DNA from 3 places in the Mesorhizobium sp. M1396 genome. Region 2 is predicted to be linked to each of the others. Evidence: riboswitches for the same ligand, from Rfam matches in the RefSeq annotation. Region 2 holds a riboswitch; each other region holds the start of a gene.
What was found. A riboswitch is a leader RNA that binds a small molecule or an ion and turns the genes downstream of it on or off. The one in region 2 is predicted to bind cobalamin.
Positions count from the first base shown of each region.

Region 1: another riboswitch for cobalamin. It lies ahead of metE (5-methyltetrahydropteroyltriglutamate--homocysteine S-methyltransferase); the one in region 2 lies ahead of bluB (5,6-dimethylbenzimidazole synthase).
Region 3: another riboswitch for cobalamin. It lies ahead of NKH02_RS20410 (DUF1636 family protein); the one in region 2 lies ahead of bluB (5,6-dimethylbenzimidazole synthase).

Region 1 is NZ_JAMYLA010000050.1:22,073-24,268, forward strand. Features, by position in the region: gene NKH02_RS26675 (alpha,alpha-trehalose-phosphate synthase (UDP-forming)) at 1-193, shown strand, start outside; cobalamin riboswitch at 762-963, shown strand; gene metE (5-methyltetrahydropteroyltriglutamate--homocysteine S-methyltransferase) at 1,059-2,196, shown strand, end outside.
Region 2 is NZ_JAMYLA010000008.1:134,223-136,418, reverse strand. Features, by position in the region: gene NKH02_RS07460 (hypothetical protein) at 1-118, shown strand, start outside; partial or broken gene bluB (5,6-dimethylbenzimidazole synthase) at 235-852, opposite strand; cobalamin riboswitch at 913-1,092, opposite strand; gene NKH02_RS07450 (histone deacetylase family protein) at 1,214-2,140, shown strand; gene NKH02_RS07445 (exodeoxyribonuclease VII small subunit) at 2,144-2,196, shown strand, end outside.
Region 3 is NZ_JAMYLA010000031.1:29,547-31,742, forward strand. Features, by position in the region: gene NKH02_RS20405 (winged helix-turn-helix domain-containing protein) at 1-940, shown strand, start outside; cobalamin riboswitch at 972-1,175, shown strand; gene NKH02_RS20410 (DUF1636 family protein) at 1,214-1,648, shown strand; gene cobW (cobalamin biosynthesis protein CobW) at 1,645-2,196, shown strand, end outside.

The sequences.
Region 1 (2,196 bases), on a different contig from region 2:
GATCCACCATTGGTCAGCGGACTTCGTTCGGCAACTGGACAGCAGCCGGGTTACGGTCCCTGCGGATCACTTCCACTATGTTGGCTTGGGCTGGATCAGCGAGGCCCAAATGCCTTCGTATCGGACCGAGCCAGAATTGCACACCGCGCTGACGCGTGCACTGGATAAAAACTGGGTCCTGCCGATCGTATGATGCAGAATATGAAGCACGCGAGCTTTGCCTGCATTTGCGCATCCCTCAATGCCGAGCGCTTGGAGAGAGAGATACTTATACTGACCGCCTGAATGCGGCTTAAGCGGCTTATCGGGACCACAGTCGGGCTTTGCATCAGACCCTTGAGCCAGGCTCCGTCAGTGTGGTCTCTTGCCGCCGAGCGGAGTCATCACGATTGCCTAGTCACCCGTGATGACGACTGGCGTGCCAATTCCCCTCGGACCACGGTTTGGCGCTCACTCCGAGAAAACCGCTTCTACCACGCACGCACGGCTTGCGGCCGCATCGTTAAACATCGCCACCAATGCGATCTTCTGCATTCTAATGACGTTGTCACGCGCTTGAAGTCTTGTCCGAAATCCTTCATCGGCGACCTGCGAGGGATGTCGCAGCCCGACAGGGATCCATTAGTTGGACAATGGTGGCAGCGGAGCAGCGCCGCCAATGGGCGACTGAATATTTCACAATGTTAGACAAGCATAAAAGCGAAATCACATAACGACATAAACATTTCGTTATGCGTCATTGACAAAAGAGCGGACTGCTGTGATTGTCTGCGTGTCGTGGTTCTCGCGTGCGGCGCTGCCGCAGCGGAGCTAAGAGGGAAGCCGGTGCAATGCCGGCGCTGCCCCCGCAACTGTTAGCGGCGAGCCAACCCCACTCATGTCACTGAGGCGAATACCCTCAGGAAGACGGGTAGAGGCTATGACCCCGCGAGCCAGGAGACCTGCCACGGCGAATTACGTCCACGGGCGGGGTGTCTCGGTGGCCGCTGCGAGCCGGCGTTCGTGCCGGTCTGCTAGCGCCTTCCTTGTCATCGGCGCCCCAACCATCGGGGTATGACATGACTGACTCTCAGGAAATTCCTGTAGCAACGCTCGGCGTGCCGCGCTTCGGTCGTCGGCGAGAACTGAAATTCGCGCTTGAAAGCTACTGGTCCGGAACATCGTCCGCTGGCGACCTTCTCACGACGTCGAAGGCGCTCCGTGCCGCTAGCTGGGAAGAGCAGCGCGATCGCGGCGTGTCGAAAATCCCGTCGAACGACTTCTCGCTTTACGACCATGTGCTCGACACCGCAGCCATGGTCGGGGCCGTTCCATCCCGTTACGGCTGGAATAGCGGCGAGGTCCCACTTGACATCTACTTCGCAATGGCGCGCGGCAACCAGGGTCAGACGGAGGATTGTGGACACGCTGGTCACCAGGAGGAGGCTCATGGACCTGGTGTAACCGCGATGGAAATGACCAAGTGGTTTGACACCAACTACCACTACATTGTGCCGGAACTCGATGATGATCAGACGTTCGCACTCTCTTCATCGAAGCCGGTCGATTACTTCCTCGAGGCTAAAGCTCTCGGCATTCACACACGCCCAGTCATCCTTGGACCCATCACCTTCCTCAAGCTGGCGAAATCGCCTGCCGAGGGGTTCGGTCCCATCGCGCTCCTACCGCGGCTGCTGCCCGTTTACGAGCAAGTCCTGCAGAAGCTGAAGCTGTCGGGAGCCGACTGGGTGCAGATCGATGAGCCAGCGCTTGTCCTCGATCTGAACCCGAACGAACGAGCTGCGTTCGAATTCGCCTATGGCCAGCTGTCGAAAGCCGCGCCCGAGCTGAAGATCATGCTGGCTACGTATTTCGGGTCGCTGGGAGACAATCTCGAAACCGCGGTTTCTCTGCCCCTGGCCGGGCTGCATATTGATCTCGTGCGCGCTCCCGAGCAGCTGGAAACGGTGGGTCGGCTCGCTCCGAAGGATCTGGTGCTCTCGCTTGGCTTGATCGATGGCCGCAACGTCTGGCGTGGGAACCTGCCCGCCATTCTCGACCGCATCAAACCGATCGTCGCCGGCTGGCCCTTGGACCGCGTCGAGATCGCGCCTTCTTGCTCGATGCTGCATGTGCCGATTGATCTGCGCATGGAGACGGAACTCGACGCCGACATCAGGTCGTGGCTCGCCTTCGCGGCCCAGAAGACCGACGAGC
Region 2 (2,196 bases):
CGATCCCGACTGGGATGCCCGGCTGGCCGAGGCGTCATCGAAGTTCAGGGAGCTTAGGGATAAGGCGCTGGCCTCCTTCGGCGGTTCGCGTTGGGGCACGGCCGGCGCGACAAGCTGATCGGCGAGGCTCGCCGGCGTGGCAGCAACGGTGTTGAGGCGCGCCACGGTCGATTTGAGCAACGCTTCACCTTGCCCGGAAAAAACCTCGCTCATGATCAGTTCCGGCAACGGCAGCCGCCGTCCCCAGCCATGCGTTTCAAGGTCCGGCTTTGGCGCGAACTCCGAGACACGGCCGACGCAGAGATAGGCGACCGGGGTCACATGCTCCGGAATTGACAGCAGGTCTTTCAGCGCTCGCGCCTCGATGATGCTGACCCAGCCGACACCGACGCCTTCGGCGCGCGCCGCCAGCCAGAAATTCTGCACTGCGCAGACCGTGCTGTAGAGGTCCATCTCCGGATTGTGCCAGCGTCCCAGCGGCGAACCTTCCGAGCGCTGCCGGTCGCAAGTGATGCAGATGTTGAGCGCGCTTTCGCAAATGCCTTCCAGCTTGAGTTTGCGGTAGAGCGCCTGGCGCTCTTCCTCGATGGCCGGCAATTCCTGCTCGCGCGCCGCCAGGAACAGGTCGCGCACCTTTTCCCGTCGTTCGGCATCGCGAATGACGATGAAATTCCAAGGCTGCATGAAGCCGACCGACGGCGCGTGATGAGCGGCAAGCAGCAGCCGCGCCAGCACCTCATCGTCGAGCGCGGTGGGCAGGAAGTGGCTGCGCACATCACGCCGCGTGAACATGGCGCGATACACCGCATCGCGCGCAATCTGCTCAAATCCATCGCCAACGGCAGCGGTCATGTGTTCCGGCATCGCTTGTCCCCTTGCGATTGCAATCAATGCCATCCGCCTGACCATGCGGATGACGATGCCTGCCAGGCCGGTCTTCTGGCTTGGGATCAACCCGCGTCCGGTGCCTTCCCGTCATCGACAGTGGCACATACCGGCGCGGTCCCCCTTACAGCGTTGGGCACGCCACGGAGTTCAACCGTGTTCCCGATTCTCCCGCTTGCGGCGGGCACCAGGCAGTGCCACGGACCTTACGCCGAAGCGCGGACGACGCCAATGCCTGCAGCGACGCGAATGGACGCAGGCGCGATTTTCCCCAATCATCGGCCGCCCGTGCATGGCCTTTGTCGATCCGGGTCACTAGATTAGGACGATGGCTACCCGTCTCTATACGCATCCAGTCTTCCTTGAGCACCTCACGCCGCCCGGCCATCCCGAGCGGCCGGACCGCTTGCGCGCCATCGAGCGCGTGCTGGACGACGAAGCTTTTGCCGCGCTCGATCGTATCCAGGCGCCGGAAGGCGACGAGGCCACCATCCTCTATGCCCATCCCGCCGATTTCGTCGCCCGCGTGCGCGCCGCCATTCCCGACGAGGGAATCGCCCGCATCGACGCCGACACCACCGCCAGCCCGAAGAGCTGGCAGGCGGCGATCACCGCGATCGGTGCAGCCAACGCCGCCGTCGACGACGTCTTTGCAGGCCGCGCCGACAATGTCTTCGTAGCCGCTCGGCCGCCCGGCCACCATGCCGAAAAAACCACGTCGATGGGTTTTTGTCTGTTCAACACCGCGGCGATCGCGGCGCGTTATGCGCAGAAGAAGCATGGTGTCGAGCGGGTTGCCGTCGTCGACTGGGACGTGCATCACGGCAACGGCACGCAGGATATTTTCTGGGACGATCCGTCGGTGCTCTATTGCTCGACGCACCAGATGCCGCTCTACCCCGGCACCGGCGCGAAGAACGAAACCGGCGCCGGCAACATCGTCAACGTACCGCTGGCGCCGCAGACCGGCAGCGAGGTGTTTCGCGATGCCTTCCTGTCGCGCGTGCTGCCGGCGCTCGACAATTTCGCGCCCGATCTGATCATCATTTCGGCCGGGTTCGACGCGCATCACCGCGATCCGCTGGCCGAGATCAACCTGACCGAGGACGATTTCGACTGGGCGACCGGCCAGCTGATGCAGCGCGCCGCGCGTCACAGCGGCAACCGGCTCGTCAGCCTGCTCGAGGGTGGCTACGATCTGCAGGGATTGGCATTTTCGGTCGCCGCCCATGTCGGGCGACTGATGAAAGGATGAATGATGGCCGGTGAGACCAACGAAGATGTCAAGGCGATGAGCTTCGAACAGGCACT
Region 3 (2,196 bases), on a different contig from region 2:
GGCGCACGAGGCTTCCTTCCTGCCGGTCGAGACATACCCGCTGATGCGCTGGCGCATGGAACGGGCCGAGCGCGGCGATGAGATGTATCTGGGCCTCGCCAAATGGGGCCGCGAACACGCCGCCTATATCGAAGAGATCTACCGCCATGTCGCCGATCGCGGCCCGATCGCCGCTTCCGCGCTCGAAGGCCAGAAGGGCTCGGGCGGCTGGTGGGGCTGGAGCCACTCCAAGCATGCCTTCGAATGGCTGTTCTGGGCCGGGCGCATCACCACTGCGCACCGTCGCGGTTTCGAACGCTTCTATGATCTGCCCGAGCGTGTGCTGCCGCAGGCGATCCTCGATCTGCCGGTGCCGGCCGCCGAGGACGCGCACCGCGAATTGCTGCGCATTTCGGCCCGCGCCCACGGCATCGCGACATCAGGCGATTTGCGCGACTACTTTCGGCTGTCGCCGGCGGACATGAAGGGCCGGCTGGAGGAACTGGTCGAAACAGGCGAGCTTTTGCCGGTGCGTGTCGAAGGCTGGGACAAGCCGGCTTATCTTCACCGGGACGCCCGCCTGCCACGCAAGGTCGAGGCCCGAGCCTTGCTGGCGCCGTTCGATCCGGTCGTCTTCGAGCGGTCGCGCACCGAGCGTCTCTTCGACTTCCACTACCGCATCGAGATCTACACGCCGGCCGACAAGCGGCAATACGGCTATTACGTCCTGCCGTTCCTGCTCGGCGACAGGATCGTGGCGCGCGTCGATCTCAAGGCCGACCGGCCGGCCAGCGTGCTGCGCGTCCACGCCGCTTACGCCGAAGCTGGCGCCCCGCCGCGGACCGCCGCCGAACTGTTCGAGGAATTGAAGCAGATGCAGGGCTGGCTCGGCCTCGAACACATCGAAGTGACGTCCGCCGGTGACTTGGGTCCGGCGTTGGCCGACCTAACCGTGTCGTAAGCTCGCGTTGACACCGCTACCCGCAAAAGCCTAAATCCCGGTCGAGACGGTCTCTTCTCTTCAACGAGAGGAGCCAAGAGGGAATGCGGTGAGGGATATCTGTCCCAAATCCGCGGCTGTCCCCGCAACTGTAAGCGAAGAGCCAAGGCCTAAAGCCACTGGGATGGTCCCGGGAAGGCGGCTACCAAGGCGATGACCCGCGAGCCAGGAGACCTGCCGTCCGCGACTATAGAATCCGATCGCCCGGCGGGTTTCCGGGCAAGGAGCCGATCTTTGGACCACGACAGCAGTTTTTCGGCTGGCACAGCGGATGTTTCGTCCGGGCATGATGATGCGTTGGCCGGCGTCACCGTGATCGTCTGCGCCTCCTGTCGCGACGAGACCGGCTCCGACGCCCATCCTCGCGCCGGCGAACTGCTGGCGGACGACACGCGCCGCGCCGCATCTGGCGACAACATTCGCGTCCGCGGCGTTGAATGCCTCGGCAATTGCAAGCGACGTCTCAGCGCCGCCATCCTGCGCGACGGCTGCTGGAGCTATGTCTTCGGTGACCTGACCGCGACCAGCGGCGCCGACCTCGTTACCGGCGCCAAGCTCTTCGCCACCTCGACCGACGGCCTGATCCCGTGGCGCGGCCGACCCGACAGCCTGAAGCGCGGCCTCGTTGCCCGCATCCCTCCACTCGACATGCTGAAGGACTTGAAATGACAGTTTCCGTCTCCCGTGTTCCGTGCACCGTCGTCACCGGCTTTCTCGGCGCCGGCAAGACGACGCTGGTCCGCCATCTCCTGGAAAACGCCGGCGGCAAGCGTATTGCTATCATCGTCAATGAATTCGGCGACATCGGCATCGATGGCGAGATCCTGAAAGGCTGCGGCATCGATACCTGCCCGGAGGAAAACATCGTCGAACTGGCCAATGGCTGCATCTGCTGCACCGTCGCCGACGACTTCGTCCCGGCGCTCGACCAGATCCTGGCGTTGACGCCGAGGGTCGACCATATCCTGATCGAGACCTCGGGCCTGGCGCTGCCCAAGCCGCTGGTCCAGGCTTTCCAGTGGCCAAGCGTGAAGAGCCGCGTCACCGTCGATGGTGTGATCGCCGTGGTCGACGGCCCGGCGCTGGCCGACGGCCGCGTCGCCAACGACATGGATGCCTTGCAGGCGCAGCGCACCCAGGATGAGACGCTCGATCACGACGATCCGGTCGAGGAGGTGTTCGAGGACCAGATCGCCTGCGCCGACCTGATCATCCTG